Regions from separate parts of the Streptomyces sp. NPDC048211 genome, predicted to be linked through region 2. Evidence: riboswitches for the same ligand, from Rfam matches in the RefSeq annotation. Region 2 holds a riboswitch; each other region holds the start of a gene.
What was found. Region 2 has a riboswitch for thiamine pyrophosphate ahead of thiC (phosphomethylpyrimidine synthase ThiC). Riboswitches for the same ligand answer to the same signal wherever they lie in the genome.

Region 1 (4,174 bases), on a different contig from region 2:
CCGGCTGAGAAGTTCTCAGGTCACCCCTTCTGACCTGCATTTTTACGAGTGAGGGTCCGTTGTCCACAGGGCGGCGGGCCCTCACTGTTCTGTCTGCGACACTGGAAGAACCATGCCTAAGCCCGGAGAACTCACTTTCGTCGCGCCCCGCGGAGCCAAGAAGCCGCCGCGGCACCTCGCCGACCTCACGCCCGCCGAGCGCAAGGAAGCCGTCGCCGCGACGGGCGAGAAGCCCTTCCGCGCGCAGCAGCTCTCGCAGCACTACTTCGCGCGGTACGCGCACGACCCGTCGGAGTGGACCAACATCCCCGCCGGATCGCGGGACAAGCTCGCCGAGGCGCTGTTCCCCGATCTGATGTCCGTGGTCCGGCATATCAGCTGCGACGACGACACCACCCGTAAGACGCTGTGGAAGCTGCACGACGGGACGCTGGTCGAGTCCGTCCTGATGCGGTACCCCGAGCGCGTCACGATGTGTATCTCCTCGCAGGCCGGCTGCGGCATGAACTGCCCGTTCTGCGCCACCGGGCAGGCCGGTCTCGACCGCAACCTGTCCACCGCGGAGATCGTCCACCAGATCGTGGACGGCATGCGCGCGCTGCGCGACGGTGAGGTCCCGGGCGGCCCGGCCCGGCTCTCCAACATCGTCTTCATGGGTATGGGCGAGCCGCTCGCCAACTACAACCGCGTGGTCGGAGCGATCCGCCGGCTGACCGACCCCGAGCCCGACGGCCTCGGGCTCTCGCAGCGCGGGATCACGGTCTCCACCGTCGGCCTCGTCCCCGCGATGCTCCGCTTCGCCGACGAGGGCTTCAAGTGCCGTCTCGCTGTCTCGCTGCACGCCCCGGACGACGAGCTGCGCGACACCCTCGTGCCGGTCAACACCCGGTGGAAGGTGCGCGAGGTGCTGGACGCCGCGTGGGAGTACGCGGAGAAGTCCGGCCGCCGCATCTCCATCGAGTACGCGCTGATCCGCGACATCAACGACCAGGCCTGGCGGGGCGACCGGCTCGGCCGGCTCCTCAAGGGCAAGCGGGTCCACGTCAACCTGATCCCGCTGAACCCCACCCCCGGCTCGAAGTGGACCGCCTCGCGGCCCGAGGACGAGAAGGCGTTCGTCGAGGCGATCGCCGCCCACGGGGTGCCGGTGACCGTCCGGGACACCCGTGGGCAGGAGATCGACGGGGCCTGCGGACAGCTGGCGGCATCCGAGCGGTGAGGCCGAAACCGGGCGTGTAGCCTGGGCTCGAAATCAACTTCATATTCCGACAGGGGAGCGCCACAGCGCTGAGAGTGCGGCACCGAGGACAGGTTGGCCGCAGACCCTCTGAACCTCGCCCGGGTCATTCCGGGTAGGAAGTTCGGACCTTACTCAAGCTGTTGCGCCCTGCCCGCTTCCGGTTTCCACCGGCGCGGGCAGGGCCGCGTCTCTTCCTGGTCACCCCAGGAGGAATCACATGAGCACCACCAAGAAGATCGCGGTGACGGCCGTCGCCGCGGCGCTCGGCGCGACCGCGCTGGCGGGCTGCGGAAGCTCCGACGACTCGGCCGCCGGCAGCGGCGGTACCAAGGGCTCAGGCTCCAAGACCGTCACCCTCGTCAGCCATGACTCCTTCAACGCGTCCAAGGACGTGCTGAAGGAGTTCACCCGGCAGACCGGCTACACCGTCAAGGTGCTGAAGAGCGGGGACGCCGGCGCCGCCCTCAACCAGGAGATCCTCACCAAGGGTTCGCCCCGCGGTGACGTGTTCTTCGGCGTCGACAACACCCTGCTCTCGCGCGCCCTCGACAACGGCCTGTTCACGCCGTACGCCGCCAAGGGCATCGACCAGGTCGCCGCCGACGTGCAGCTGGATGCCGAGAAGCACCGGGTGACCCCCGTCGACACCGGTGACATCTGCATCAACTACGACAAGAAGTACTTCGCCGACAAGAAGCTCGCGCCGCCGAAGACGTTCGACGACCTGGCGAAGCCCGCGTACAAGAACCTGCTCGTCACCGAGAACGCGGCGACCTCCTCGCCCGGCCTCGGCTTCCTCCTCGGTACCGTCGCCACCTACGGCGAGGACGGCTACCAGGACTACTGGAAGAAGCTGAAGGACAACGGCGTCAAGGTCGTCGACGGCTGGGAGCAGGCGTACAACGAGGAGTTCTCCGGCTCCGCGGGTGGCAAGAAGGCCAAGGCCGACCGGCCGCTCGTCGTCAGTTACGCCTCCAGCCCGCCCGTCGAGGTGCTGTACGCGGACCCGCAGCCGAAGACCGCCCCGACCGGCGTCGCCACGGGGACGTGCTTCCGTCAGATCGAGTTCGCGGGCCTGCTCGACGGCGCGAAGAACGAGGCCGGCGGCAAGGCCCTGCTGGACTTCCTGATCAGCAAGAAGTTCCAGGAGGACATGCCGCTCAACATGTTCGTCAGCCCGGTCACCGAGGGCGCGAAGGTGCCGGACCTCTTCACGAAGTTCGGTGCCACGGTCGACAAGCCGACGACCGTCGCCCCGGACACGATCGCCAAGAACCGTGAGCAGTGGGTCCAGTCATGGTCCTCGCTCGTAGTGAAGTAGCGAAGACTCCCGTACGCGGTCCGGGCGCGCGCGGGAAGTCCGCGCGCGCCCGGACGCTGCGCGGGGGCGCGGTGCGGCTCGGTCTGATGGCCGTGCCCGTGGCGTTCTTCGCCGTGTTCTTCGCCTATCCCGTCGTGGCGATCGTCGGACGCGGGCTCAAGGCCGACGGCGTCTGGCAGTTCGGGCGGATCGGCGAGGTGCTGAGCCGGCCGGACATCCAGCACGTCCTCTGGTTCACGCTCTGGCAGGCCCTCGCCTCGACCGTGTTGACCCTGCTGATCGCCCTGCCGGGCGCGTACGTCTTCGCCCGCTTCGACTTTCCCGGCAAGCAACTGCTGCGGGCTGCCGTCACGGTGCCGTTCGTCCTGCCGACCGTCGTCGTGGGCACCGCGTTCCTCGCGCTGCTGGGCCGGGGCGGGTTCCTCGACGAGCTGTGGGGCGTACGGCTCGACACCACGGTGTGGGCGATCCTGCTCGCCCATGTCTTCTTCAACTACGCGGTCGTCGTGCGCACCGTCGGCGGACTCTGGTCGCAGCTCGACCCCCGGCAGGAGGAGGCCGCACGGGTCCTCGGCGCCGGACGGTTCGCCGCCTGGCGCCGGGTCACACTCCCCGCGCTCGGACCCGCCGTGGCCGCCGCCGCGCTGATGGTCTTCCTCTTCACCTTCACGTCCTTCGGCGTCGTGCAGATCCTCGGCGGCCCCGGCTTCTCCACCCTGGAGGTGGAGATCTACCGGCAGACCGCGCAGCTGCTGGCCCTGCCCACGGCCGCCGTGCTGACCCTGGTGCAGTTCGCCGCGGTGGGCGCCATCCTGGCCGTGCACGCCTGGACCGTACGGCGCAGGGAGACCGCACTGAAGCTGGTCGACCCGGCGCAGACCGCCCGCAGGCCGCGTGGCGCGGGCCAGTGGGCCCTGCTCGGCGGCGTCCTGCTGACCGTGCTGGTGCTGATCCTGCTGCCGCTCGCCGTCCTGGTGGAGCGGTCGCTCGATGTGCCGGGCGGCCACGGCTTCGCGTTCTACCGTGCGCTCGGATCGACGGAGGCCAACAGCGGTACGTTCCTGGCCGCGCCCATCGAGGCGATCGGGAACTCGCTGCGCTACGCCGTGGTCGCGACCCTCATCGCGCTGGTGGTCGGGGGGCTGGCCGCGGCGGCCCTGACCCGGAAGGCGGGCCGGCTCGTGCGGGGTTTCGACGCTCTGCTGATGCTGCCGCTCGGGGTCTCCGCGGTCACCGTCGGCTTCGGCTTCCTGATCACCCTCGACCGGCCGCCGCTGGATCTGCGGACCTCCTGGATCCTGGTGCCGCTCGCCCAGGCCCTGGTCGGGGTGCCCTTCGTCGTACGCACCATGCTCCCGGTCCTCAGAGCGGTCGACGGCCGGCTGCGTGAGGCGGCCGCGGTGCTCGGCGCTTCGCCGCTGCGGGCCTGGCGCGAGGTGGACCTGCCGCTGGTTCGCCGGGCGCTGCTGGTCGCGGCGGGCTTCGCGTTCGCCGTGTCGCTCGGCGAGTTCGGCGCCACGGTGTTCATCGCACGGCCCGACAACCCGACGCTCCCGGTCGCCGTGGCGCGGCTGCTCGGACGGTCCGGGGAGCTCAACTACGGCCAGGCGATG
Region 2 (4,174 bases):
TGGAACTCCGCTGGTACCCGCAGGACACCGCGGCCTGACCACGCCGAGGAGCCCGGTCCAGGTGGGCCTCACCCGGACCGGGCTCCTCGGGGCGCGATCAGCCTCCGCCGTCCCGCATCAGTCCGCGAGCGGCAGATACAGCCTGTTCCCGCCCTCCGAGAACTCCTTCGACTTCTGGAGCATCCCCGCTTGCACCTCGGCGTCGCTGTTCAGGACCAGATCGGGGGCGAACTGCTCGGTGATGCTCCTGCTGATCTTCATCGAGCAGAACTTCGGTCCGCACATCGAGCAGAAGTGCGCCGTCTTCGCCGGCTCGGCCGGCAGCGTCTCGTCGTGGAACTCCCGTGCCGTGTCCGGGTCGAGGGCCAGGTTGAACTGGTCCTCCCAGCGGAACTCGAACCGGGCGTCCGACAGCGCGTCGTCCCACTCCTGCGCCCCCGGGTGCCCCTTGGCGAGGTCCGCCGCATGGGCCGCGATCTTGTAGGTGATGACCCCGGTCTTCACGTCGTCCCGGTTGGGCAGACCGAGATGCTCCTTGGGCGTCACGTAGCAGAGCATCGCCGTCCCCCACCAGGCGATCATCGCGGCACCGATGCCCGAGGTGATGTGGTCGTACGCCGGTGCCACATCGGTTGTCAGGGGGCCCAGCGTGTAGAACGGCGCCTCCTCGCAGATCTCCTGCTGAAGGTCGATGTTCTCCTTGATCTTGTGCATCGGGACGTGCCCCGGGCCCTCGATCATGGTCTGGACGCCGAACCGCTTGGCGACGGTGTTCAGTTCGCCGAGCGTACGCAGCTCCGCGAACTGGGCCTCGTCGTTGGCGTCCGCGATCGACCCGGGCCGCAGCCCGTCGCCGAGGGAGTACGTCACGTCGTACGAGGCGAGGATCTCGCAGAGCTCCTCGAAGTTCTCGTAGAGGAACGACTCCTTGTGGTGCGCGAGACACCACGCCGCCATGATCGAGCCGCCCCGGGAGACGATGCCGGTCTTACGGCGGGCCGTCAGCGGAACGTACGGCAGGCGCACGCCGGCGTGGACCGTCATGTAGTCGACGCCCTGTTCGGCCTGCTCGATGACGGTGTCCTTGTACATCTCCCAGGTCAGCTCCTCCGCCTTGCCGTCGACCTTCTCTAGGGCCTGGTACAGGGGCACGGTGCCGATCGGCACGGGGGAGTTGCGAAGAACCCACTCACGGGTGGTGTGGATGTTGCGCCCGGTGGACAGATCCATGACGGTGTCGGCGCCCCACTTGGTCGCCCAGGTCATCTTGTCCACCTCCTCCTCGATGGAGGACGAGACCGCGGAGTTGCCGATGTTGGCGTTCACCTTCACCAGGAACCGCTTACCGATGATCATCGGCTCGATCTCCGGGTGGTTGACGTTGGCCGGCAGCACGGCCCGGCCGGCGGCGATCTCCTCGCGGACCACCTCCGGCGCGACGTTCTCCCGGATCGCGACGTACTCCATCTCCGGGGTGACCTCGCCCCGGCGGGCGTACGCGAGCTGGGTGACGGGCCGGCCGTCCCGGCTGCGCCGCGGCTGGCGCGGACGGCCCGGGAAGACGGCATCCAGATTGCGCAGCCCACCGCGCGGTGAGGTGTGCTTGAGCCCGTCGTCCTCGGGACGGCCCGGACGCCCCGTGTACTCCTCGGTGTCGCCGCGGGCGATGATCCAGTTCTCCCGCAGAGGCGCCAGTCCGCGGCGGACATCGGTCTCGGCCGAGGGATCGGTGTACGGCCCCGAGGTGTCGTACAGCGTCACGTCGTTGCCGTTGGTGAGGTGCACCTTGCGGACCGGCACCCGGAGGTCCGGGCGTGAGCCCTGGACGTAACCCTTGTGCCATCCGATGGACTTCTCCGCCTCGTCGCTCTGGTTCGAGGCAGGCGTGCGTACGTCCGATGTGGTCATGAGACCTACTCCCTACGCCGGCATTACCCGGTAACAGGTTCGGCGGTCGGCGCAGCCTGTCCCGTACGGACGTACGGAGATCAGCGCCCTCTCAGCCCGGTGCTCCGAGCTCCCGCGTGTGCAAAGGTGCCACCACGCTAGCGCCCTCATCGGCCGGCTGGCCAGAGGGCCCCGTCCCTCTTGCGATGATCGGCCGGTGACATCCCCTCATAACGACTCCGCACCGCAGGGCCATCAGCACACGCATTCCCACAGCCATGGCCCCGCCGCACCCGTCTCCGGCCATCTGCGCAAAGTGATCGCCGCCGTGCTGATTCCGTTCGCGGCTGCGGTCGTCGTCGGGCTCGTGGTCCTCTGGCCCGGTGGTGCGCCCGCGCACGAGCGCACCGGCGTCGGCTTCGACCGGCAGACCCAGCAGGGCAAGGTGGTGAACATCGACAAGATCGACTGCAAGGACGTGAACGCCTCCCAGATCCCCGTCAGCGGTGACACGTCACCGACCACGAGTGAACCGCCCACCGGCGAGGACCTGTGCGAGAAGGCCACCGTCGAAGTGACGAGCGGCCAGGAAAAGGGCCGCCGGTTCATCGAGGTCGTCCAGCCGGACGCACCCCGACAGCTGCGGGAGGGACAGGGGGTGGTCGTCGCATACGCCCCCGACGCGCCCCATGACCTCCAGTACTCCGTGACCGATGTGGACCGGAAGTTCCCGCTGCTGCTGCTGGCCGGGATCTTCGCCCTGGTGGTGGTCGCCGTCGGCAGGATGCGCGGGGTCATGGCTCTGGTGGCACTCGCCCTGTCGTTCGCCGTCCTGACGCTGTTCATCCTTCCGGCGATCCTGCAAGGTTCGAACCCGCTGGTCGTGGCAGTCGTCGGGGCCGGCGCCATCATGCTGATCGCGCTCTACATCTGCCACGGACTGACCGCCCGCACCTCGGTCGCCGTCATCGGCACCCTGATCTCACTGCTGCTGATCGGACTGCTCGGCTCGCTCTTCATCGGCTGGGCGAGCCTGAGCGGGAACACCGACGACAACACCGGCCTCATCCACGGCCTGTATCCGCACATCGACATGAGCGGGCTGCTGCTGGCCGGCGTCATCATCGGATCCCTCGGGGTACTCGACGATGTGACGGTCACCCAGACCTCGGCGGTCTGGGAACTGCATCAGGCGGACCCGACGATGAGTGCGAAGGAGCTCTACCGGGCAGGGATCAGAATCGGACGCGACCACATCGCCTCTGTGGTCAACACCCTGGTGCTGGCCTATGCGGGCGCCGCGCTTCCGCTGCTGCTGCTGTTCTCGATCGCCCGGAGCAGCGTGGGAGCGGTGGCCAACAGCGAACTGGTGGCGGAGGAGATCGTGCGCACCCTGATCGGCTCGATCGGACTGGTCGCCTCGGTGCCGGTGACCACCGCGCTCGCGGCACTGGTCGTCGCTGCGGACCGCACCGGATTCGCGGCGAAATCCGAAGCGCAGGCACCCGTACGCAACGGCAGGGGACGCCGTCGCCGGGCGAGGTCCTGAGTGCCCGGACACGGAGAGCGATTCACCCGTTCGGCAGGTGTGCTGTTCGAGCGGCATACAGGCCATGGGCACGGTCTTCGTCAGCCGGCGTTCTGTTCCTCGGCCAGAATCCGCCCCAGCGCCTCTTCCAGATTGCCCTCGAAGTCACCCAGCGTGCACTCCTGCCCGAGTGGCACGAGCTTGTCCGTCCGGTCGAGGAAGGCCACAAGAGGTGCCGTGCCGGCCCTGAACAGCGCACGGTCGGCGCCCACCTGGAGCCGGATGTGGACGTCGGACAGCCCTTCGGGCTCCGTCGGCCCGATGTGCACGTCGCCGTCACCACTGGGGCTGTTGAGACCGTCGAGCAGCAGCTCACGGCCAAAAGCCCAGGTGACGGGGGCGTCGCCGGGGAGATGGAAGGTCATCCGGATCGCGTACGGATCGCACACTTCGTACCGGAGCTCCACCGGGATACGGAAAGAGAGCTCCTCGGAGACGAGGAAGCTCATCATGACCTCAGCTTGAACCGACTCGCGCATCGTTCAACCCCGCAGTAGATGAATCTGGCCAGGAATGATCCCCCATGGCCCTATTGACGCCATCGTGGTGCACCCGATAGCAGATCACAAGGAGTGATTTTTCAGATACTGATAGAGAACACGAACGAACGCAAGAGGCTGGCCACTTCGCCACGTAGTCGTTCGACTGCGGGGAGCAACCGATCTTCCTGGTCGAGGGGGACCGAAATGGCCATCGCGG
Region 3 (4,174 bases), on a different contig from region 2:
CTTCGGCCGCGAGGGCGTCCAGGGCCGGGGTCTCGACGAGTGGGTTGCCGTAACAGCCCAGGGTGTCCACCCGGTGCTGGTCGGTCATCAGGAACAGGACGTTGCGCGGAGCCACTCGGGCCGCCCTTTCGGTGGTCGCTCACAGTGCTGCCGGGGAGCCGGCCGGCACACCGTCGGATGAGGTCTGGACGTGTGCCGGTGTCGGCAATTGACCGGAACTGTAGGGACGGCGGCTTTTTTACGTCAACCCTTGGGAATAAACATTGTGTGAATTCGTCCCGGGCGTTGACAGAAACCCCTTGACCGATCGACCATGCGTGAATGACGGAACGCACCGATGCACTCCAGCGCCTGCGCAGGGCCAACGAAGCCGCCGTACTCGGTGAACTCCGCAGGTCGGGCGCGCTGAGCCGCGGCGAGCTGAAGGCGCGGGTCGGTCTCTCCCGCACCACCCTGTTCGCGATCGTGTCCGATCTGCTGGAACGCAAGGCCGTCGTCGAGCAGCAGGCCCCCGATCCCGAGCAGCCGCGCGGCCGCGGCAGGCCTGCCCTGGAGATCTCGCTCAACTCCCGCGGCGCCGAACTGATCGGCATCGATCTCCAGCGCCACCACATCCATGTGGTGGTGGCGAACTGCGCCCATGAGATCGTCGGCCGCCACAGCGCCCCCGTCCCGGCGGACAGCGGCGCGGCCGAACGTGCCGCGCAGGCGATCCGCACCGTCGAGGACCTGGTGCGGCGCGAGAACATCAGCCTCGCCCCCATCGCCGGGATCGGCCTCGGCCTTCCCGGCTTCGTACAGAACCCGGCTTCCGGTGACCCGCGCACGATGACCCCGTTCGCCGGCCGTGTCGCCGCGGAACTGGGCCGGCACTTCGACGCCCCCGTGCTCACCGACAACAACTCGCGGCTCGCGGCCCTCGCCGAGGTGACCTGGGGAGCGGCGCGCGGGATCGACAACGCGGTCTATCTGCGCTGGTCGGAAGGGGTCGGTGGCGGACTGGTCGTCAACGGCTCACTGGTCCACGGCGCCCATGGCACCGCCGGCGAGATCGGCCACACCAGCTGCGACCCCGAGGGAAAGCCCTGCCACTGCGGTGGACGGGGCTGCCTGGAAGGCCTCATCTCCGTCCCCGCCCTGCTGGCCGCCTGCGCCGATCGCGGCGTGCGGGCCGCTGACGCCGCCGAACTGATCGCGCTCGCGGCCGCGGGCCAGCCGGACACGGCCGAGGTGATCCGGGACGCGGCCGTCGTCGCGGGTCGGGTGCTCGCGGCCCTCGCCGCTCAGGTCGACCCCGAATGCATCGTCGTCTACGGCGAACCGGCGTCCCTCGACGCGCTCGTCCTCACGCCGATCCGTGAACAGCTCGCCGCGCTCTCCCTGCCGTCCGCGCCGCGCACCATCGAGGTACGCGGATCCGCACTCGGCGGCGAGGCGGCCGCGCTCGGCGGCGTGGCGCTGCTGCTGCGCACCACCGGCCAGGACCTGGCGGAGCTGCTCGACCGGCCGGCTTCCGGTCCGGATGCCGGGGACGACCGGCCGCGCGACGAGGAGAGCTCACCGTGAACGCCTGCTGCGGGCCCGCCCGCGCACACACGGCGCCTGCCGCTGCCACTCCCCCGGCGGACTTCGCCGTCCCCGTGCGCCGTCCCGCCGAACTGCTGCGCGCCATGGTGGCGGTGCCCGGTGGCCCGTTCCTGATGGGTGGTGAGGACGAGGACGCGTTCCCGGCCGACGGCGAGGGGCCGGTGCGCGAGGTGACCGTCGCCCCGTTCCACATCGACGCGACCGCCGTCACCAACGCCCGCTTCGCCGTCTTCGTCAAGGCCACGGGGTACCGCACCGAGGCCGAACTCATCGGCTGGTCCTACGTCTTCGGCTCCTTCGTCCCCCCGCACGCCCGGCACGCCGTGCTGGCGGGCACGGTGCCCGGCGCCCCCTGGTGGCGGGCGGTGGCCGGGGCGTACTGGCGGGCACCCGAAGGACCGGGCACCTCGATCGGCGACCGCCGCGACCACCCGGTGGTCCACATGTCGTGGCACGACGCGACGGCCTATGCCCGCTGGGCCGGCAAGCGGCTGCCCACCGAGGCCGAGTGGGAGAAGGCGGCCCGCGGCGGACTCGTCCGGGCCCGCTTCCCCTGGGGCGACGAGCTCACCCCGAACGGCCGGCACCGCTGCAACATCTGGCAGGGCGACTTCCCCGTACGCAACACCCGCGAGGACGGCTTCACGGGCACCGCGCCCGTCAAGGCGTACGCCCCCAACGGCTACGGGCTCCACAACACCTCGGGCAACGTGTGGGAGTGGTGCGCCGACCGGTTCAGTGCCGACTGGCACGCCGAAGCCCGGCCCGAGACCCGCCGCGACCCCGTCGGTCCACCGCACGGCGGGAGCCGGGTGCTGCGCGGCGGCTCGTACCTGTGCCACCGCTCGTACTGCAATCGCTACCGTGTCGCCGCCCGCACCTCCAACACCCCCGACAGTACGACGGGGCACGGCGGTTTCCGCTGCGCGCTCACCCTCTGACCCCCCGCGTCGCGAGCCGCGCACATCCGGCTATCCTGGCCGCCGCACCGGACACGGGGTGCCCCACGAGGGGCTGAGAACACACCCGTCGAACCTGAACCAGTTAGCACTGGCGGAGGGATGTCTCATGTCATTGCCGTATGCCCAGGACGAGCGCGCCGCCCTGGAACCGCGACCCGCGTTCGGCGGGCGCATGCCCAACGCCCCCGGCGATCTGCGCATCGAGGCACACGGCATAGCCCCCGTGCCCGAGGACCGCCGCTACGGCAGCCCCGGCCGGCTGTTCACCGTCTGGTTCGCCCCCAATCTGACCATGACCGGGGTCTTCACCGGCACGGTCGGCATCGCGCTGGGCCTGGACTTCGCCACGGCGCTCGCCGCCGTCGTGCTCGGCACGCTCGTGGGAGCCGTGCCCACCGCGTACCTGGGCACCTGGGGCAGCCGGACCGGTGCCGGGCAGCTCCCGCTCGCACGCCTCGCGTTCGGCCGCGGTGTCGTCCTGCCCGGCGCGCTGCAGTGGCTGTCGTCCATCGCCTGGGACGCGCTGATCGGCCTGTTCGGCGGGGATGCGCTGGCCCAGTTGTGCGGCTGGCCGTTCTGGCTGGGGGTACTGGTCATGATGGCCGCGCAGGGCGCGCTCGGCGTCCTGGGGTACGAGGTGATCCACCGGCTCCAGACCGTGATGACGTTCGCTCTGGCCGCCGCGTTCGTCGTGCTCGCCACGAAACTCCTGGACGGGGTCCACCCCGCCGCCACCGGCACCGTGCACGGCGCCGACCGGGCGGGCGCGTTCGTCCTGACGTGCACCATCGCGCTCAGTCTGGCGCTGTCCTGGGCGCCGTACGCCAGTGACTTCAGCCGCTACCTGCCGCGCACCGCGTCCACGCCGCGCATGTTCTGGTGCACGCTGCTCGGCATCAGCGTCTCCTTCGTCGCGGTCCAGACCCTCGGCCTGTGGGGTGCGGCCGTCTTCACCGACCAGACCGCGCACGGCATCGACACGCTGCTCGGCGGGGGCGCCCTCGGCGCCTTCGGGCTGCTCTCCGTGGCCCTCGCCGCACTGTGCAGCAACGCCATGAACGACTACAGCGGATCGCTGGCGTTGCAGACCATGGGGGTCCGCCTGCCGCGCCCCGTCGCCGCCGCACTCGCCGCGGCCCTCGGCTTCCCGCTCGTGCTGTGGATGCACGCGGCGGACACCACGACACGCTTCCAGAACGTCCTGCTGCTCGTCGGCTACTGGATCCCCGCATTCGTCGCGATCGTCGCCGTCGACTGGTTCGTCAGGGCCAGGGCACGCGACGGCGCACCCGTCGATCTGGCCGCCGAGAGCGCCCGCCCGCAGCCCTGGTGGCCGGCGCCGGCCGCCTTCGCGCTCGGCTTCGCAGCGGCGACGCCGTTCATGAACACCAGTCTGTACGTGGGCCCGGTCGCGAAGGCGCTGCACGGAGCGGACCTCGCGTACGGTGTCGCGTTCCTCGTGGCCCTGGCGGTCTACACACCGCTACGGCTGCGCAACCGGCCCTGACCGCATGGCACTGCGGCACAGGGCGGGCTCCGCAGCCGTCGGACCCGTGTCCTGAGGGCGGGCCGGAGGCTCAGCCGCCGGCCAGGGTGCGGCCGAGCAGGGGCAGCAGGCGGTCCCA
Region 4 (4,174 bases), on a different contig from region 2:
GGCACGGGGTCGTAGGCCGGAGGCGGTCCGTCGCCCCCGGGAGCGATGACGGCGGCCGCGACGGTCCGGGGCCCCTGGAGGGCGTTGTCCCAGTGGTGCACGAGCAGCCGCTCGCCGTACCGGGCCGAGGGGAACGAGGCGCAGTCCCCGACCGCGTACACATCGGGCAGCGAGGTGCGCAGCGACGCGTCGGCGGTCACCGATCCGTCCGGGCCGAGCTCGATCCCCGATCCGGCCAGCCAGCCGGTCGCGGGCCGGGCACCGATGCCGACCACGACCGCGTCCGCCGGGATCGCGCGGCCGTCCGCCAGCACCACGCGGCCCGATTCGACCCGGTCGACCCGGGCACCGGTCAGGAGTCCGGCGCCGATCTCGGCGTACCAGCCGGCCATGGGCGCGGCGACCTCGGCGGGCAGAGCGCCGGCGAGCGGGCGTTCGGCCGCTTCGACGACGGTGACGGCGCAGCCGGCCGCACGCGCCGCGGTGGCGAACTCGGCGCCGATCCAGCCCGCGCCGACGACCACGACGTCGTGCTGCCGTTCGAGCACCGGCCGCAGCCGGGCGGCGTCGTCCAGCGTGCGCAGGAGGTGGACGCCCGGGATGCCCTCGGTGCCGGGCAGCACCAGGGGCTCGGCGCCGGTGGCGACGACCAGGACGTCGTAGGGCACGGGCCCGTCCGGGGTGTCCAGCTCGTGGTCGGCGGCGCGCACCGCGGTCACGTCGAGGCCGAGCCGCAGGGTGATGTCCAGCGCCTCGAAGTCGATGTCGAAGGCCGAGCCCTCGGCCTTGCCGAGGAGGACCGCCTTGGACAGCGGGGGCCGGTCGTAGGGCTGGTGCGGTTCGGCGCCGATCAGCGTGACGGGGCCGGTGAAGCCCTGTTCGCGCAGCGCCACCGCGGTCTGCACGCCCGCCATGCCCGCTCCGGCGATCACGACGCGGCGGCGCTGCCGCGGCTCTGTCTGCTCTGGTCCGGTCTGCTCGTCCACCCGTCCACCTTAAACACCTGACGACCCGTCAGGAAGCTGGTTCCCATGATGCGCCCACCTGATCGCCTTCCCCGCTCAGGCATCCACTCCCTTGCAGGCGGCGGGGGCCGGAGGTTTAGGGTGGCCGTGCACATCACTCGCGGGAGCCCGGGCGTACCGGGCTGAGAGGGAGGCTGGGCGGCCTCCGACCGTACGAACCTGATCCGGGTCATGCCGGCGAAGGGAGGGGCTGGACGCCCATGGGCACGCACCGTACGAACGGGTCCGACGTCCTCGTCATCGGGGGCGGCATCATCGGCCTGGTGATCGCCTGGCGGGCCGCACAGCGCGGCCTGGCCACCGCGGTCGTCGATCCCGAACCGGGCGGCGGCGCGGCCCAGGTCGCTGCCGGAATGCTGGCCGCCGTCACCGAACTCCACTACGGCGAGGAGATGCTGCTCGGTCTCAACGTCGCCTCCGCCGCGCGCTATCCGGCGTTCGCGGCCGAGCTGGAGGAGGCGAGCGGACGGGACATCGGCTTTCGCGCGTGCGGGACCCTGGCCGTCGCGCTCGATGCCGACGACCGCGCCCATCTGCGGGAACTCCACGCCCTGCAACGCCGCTCCGGCCTGGAGTCGGAGTGGCTCACCGGCCGGGAGTGCCGTCGCCTGGAGCCGATGCTCGCGCCGTGCATACGCGGCGGACTGCGGGTCGACGGCGACCACCAGGTCGACCCGCGACGGCTGGCCGCCGCGCTGCTGACTGCGTGCGAACGGGCCGGGGTCGTCCTCCACCGCCAACGGGCCGAGCGGCTCTCGGTCACGGGTGACCGGGCCGTCGGAGCGGTTCTGGCCGACGGGACGCGGGCCGGTGCCGATCAGGTCGTACTCGCCGCGGGCAGCCTGAGCGGCCGGCTCCCGGGGATGCCGGCGCACGTCCTGCCCCCGGTCCGCCCGGTGAAGGGCCAGGTGCTGCGGCTGACCGTGCCCACCACGTACGCCCCCTTCCTCTCCCGCACCGTGCGGGCGGTGGTCCGGGGCAGCCATGTCTATCTCGTACCGCGCGAGAACGGCGAACTGGTCATCGGCGCCACCAGCGAGGAGATGGGCTGGGACACCACCGTCACGGCGGGCGGTGTGTACGAGCTGCTGCGCGACGCGCACGAACTGGTGCCAGGCATCACCGAGCTGCCGCTCACCGAGACGCGCGCCGGTCTGCGCCCCGCCTCCCCCGACAACGCCCCGCTCCTCGGGCCCACCGCGCTGCGCGGCCTCCACCTCGCCACCGGCCACCACCGCAACGGGGTGCTGCTCACCCCCGTCACCGGGGACGCCATGGCGCAGCTGCTGGCGGGCGGCGAGCTGCCCGAGGTGGCCCGCCCCTTCTCCCCCGGCCGCTTCTCACCCGCCGCCGCCCCCGTACCTCAGGAGCAGCCCGCATGACCGAGCCCACCCCCGTGTCCGTCCCGCTCCCCGTCCCCCTTTCCGTCTCCGTGAACGGCGAGGCCCTCGCCGTCGCGCCGGGCACCACCCTGGACGTCCTGGTCGCCTCGCTGACCAGTGCTCCCTCGGGCGTCGCGGCCGCCCTGAACGAGACCGTCGTACCGCGCGGCCAGTGGCCCGCCGCCGCACTCAGCGACGGCGACCGGGTCGAGGTCCTCACCGCGGTCCAGGGGGGCTGACCCATGTCCGACGACCTCTTCTCGCTCGGCGGCACCGTCTTCGGCTCCCGGCTGATCATGGGGACGGGCGGGGCTCCCAGCCTGGACGTACTGGAACGGTCCCTGACCGCCTCCGGCACCGAGCTGACGACCGTGGCGATGCGCCGCCTCGACCCGACCGTGCAGGGCTCCGTGCTCTCCGTCCTGGAGCGGCTCTCCATCCGCGTGCTCCCGAACACGGCCGGCTGCTTCACGGCGGGCGAGGCCGTCCTCACCGCCCGGCTCGCCCGCGAGGCGCTCGGCACCGACTGGGTCAAGCTGGAGGTGGTGGCGGACGAGCGCACCCTGCTGCCGGACCCCATCGAGCTGCTGGACGCCGCGGAGACGCTGGTGGACGACGGATTCACCGTGCTCCCGTACACGAACGACGACCCGGTGCTGGCCCGCAAGCTGGAGGACGTGGGGTGTGCGGCGATCATGCCGCTCGGCTCCCCCATCGGCTCGGGTCTGGGCATCCGCAATCCGCACAACTTCCAGCTGATCGTCGAGCAGGCGCGGGTACCCGTGATCCTGGACGCGGGCGCCGGCACGGCGTCGGACGCGGCCCTCGCCATGGAGCTGGGGTGCGCGGCCGTGATGCTGGCGTCGGCGGTGACCAGGGCCCAGGAACCCGAGCTCATGGCCGGCGCGATGCGGCACGCGGTGGCGGGCGGACGGCTCGCGTACCGCGCGGGGCGGATCCCCCGCCGCCACTTCGCCGAGGCGTCGTCACCGACGGCGGGGCGGGCGGTGCTGGATCCGGAGCGCCCGGCGTTCTGAGTCCCGGGCCCGGACGGTCCGTGTGGTGGATCTCATGTCCCTGACGCGGCACGCCCCGATCCCTGTGCCCCGACCGATCCGTGCCAGGAAATCGCATGTCCCTGTCACGGCTCGGCTGCAGTACGGAGCCGGGACCGCTCCGCCAGTCGGCCGTGTCCGCGGCGGCTCGTAGACTCGGCTCCGTGGATACGACCCTCCAGGACCCTCTCGTCGGGCAGCTGCTCGACGGCCGCTACCGCGTCGATGCCCGCATCGCCGTGGGCGGCATGGCCACGGTCTACCGGGCCATGGACACCCGGCTCGACCGGGTGCTCGCCCTCAAGGTGATGCATCCGGCGCTCGCGACCGACGCCTCGTTCGTCGAGCGCTTCATCCGCGAGGCCAAGTCGGTGGCCCGGCTCGCGCACCCCAATGTGGTCGCGGTCTTCGACCAGGGCGCCCAGGGGCAGTACGTCTACCTCGCGATGGAGTACGTCGCGGGGTGCACGCTGCGCGATGTGCTGCGCGAGCGGGGCGCCCTGCAGCCGCGGGCCGCGCTGGACATCCTGGAGCCGGTGCTCGCCGCCCTGGGCGCCGCGCACCGGGCGGGCTTCGTCCACCGGGACATGAAGCCGGAGAACGTGCTGATAGGCGACGACGGCCGGGTCAAGGTCGCCGACTTCGGCCTGGTCCGGGCCGTGGGCTCGGTCACGAACACCACGTCCATCCTGGGCACCGTCTCCTACCTCGC

Region 1: linked by a shared signal. The riboswitch ahead of ACGFZA_RS06460 (thiamine ABC transporter substrate binding subunit) and the one ahead of thiC (phosphomethylpyrimidine synthase ThiC) in region 2 are both predicted to bind thiamine pyrophosphate.
Region 3: linked by a shared signal. The riboswitch ahead of ACGFZA_RS19710 (purine-cytosine permease family protein) and the one ahead of thiC (phosphomethylpyrimidine synthase ThiC) in region 2 are both predicted to bind thiamine pyrophosphate.
Region 4: linked by a shared signal. The riboswitch ahead of thiO (glycine oxidase ThiO) and the one ahead of thiC (phosphomethylpyrimidine synthase ThiC) in region 2 are both predicted to bind thiamine pyrophosphate.

What each region holds. Positions count from the first base shown of each region.
Region 1 covers NZ_JBIDAD010000001.1:1,422,321-1,426,494, forward strand. Annotated here, with positions in the region: gene ACGFZA_RS06450 (phosphatidate cytidylyltransferase) at 1-8, shown strand, start outside; gene rlmN (23S rRNA (adenine(2503)-C(2))-methyltransferase RlmN) at 113-1,219, shown strand; TPP riboswitch at 1,261-1,377, shown strand; gene ACGFZA_RS06460 (thiamine ABC transporter substrate binding subunit) at 1,458-2,561, shown strand; gene ACGFZA_RS06465 (ABC transporter permease) at 2,648-4,174, shown strand, end outside.
Region 2 covers NZ_JBIDAD010000006.1:367,158-371,331, reverse strand. Annotated here, with positions in the region: gene ACGFZA_RS23945 (VOC family protein) at 1-38, shown strand, start outside; gene thiC (phosphomethylpyrimidine synthase ThiC) at 118-1,908, opposite strand; TPP riboswitch at 1,901-2,034, opposite strand; gene ACGFZA_RS23935 (YibE/F family protein) at 2,105-3,436, shown strand; gene ACGFZA_RS23930 (SsgA family sporulation/cell division regulator) at 3,517-3,954, opposite strand; gene ACGFZA_RS23925 (IclR family transcriptional regulator) at 4,056-4,174, opposite strand, start outside.
Region 3 covers NZ_JBIDAD010000005.1:12,292-16,465, reverse strand. Annotated here, with positions in the region: gene ACGFZA_RS19725 (sulfatase-like hydrolase/transferase) at 1-115, opposite strand, end outside; gene ACGFZA_RS19720 (ROK family transcriptional regulator) at 322-1,566, shown strand; gene ACGFZA_RS19715 (formylglycine-generating enzyme family protein) at 1,563-2,528, shown strand; TPP riboswitch at 2,573-2,666, shown strand; gene ACGFZA_RS19710 (purine-cytosine permease family protein) at 2,656-4,056, shown strand; gene ACGFZA_RS19705 (dienelactone hydrolase family protein) at 4,127-4,174, opposite strand, start outside.
Region 4 covers NZ_JBIDAD010000004.1:710,468-714,641, reverse strand. Annotated here, with positions in the region: gene ACGFZA_RS19455 (NAD(P)/FAD-dependent oxidoreductase) at 1-986, opposite strand, end outside; TPP riboswitch at 1,116-1,228, shown strand; gene thiO (glycine oxidase ThiO) at 1,226-2,407, shown strand; gene thiS (sulfur carrier protein ThiS) at 2,404-2,646, shown strand; gene ACGFZA_RS19440 (thiazole synthase) at 2,650-3,444, shown strand; gene pknB (Stk1 family PASTA domain-containing Ser/Thr kinase) at 3,627-4,174, shown strand, end outside.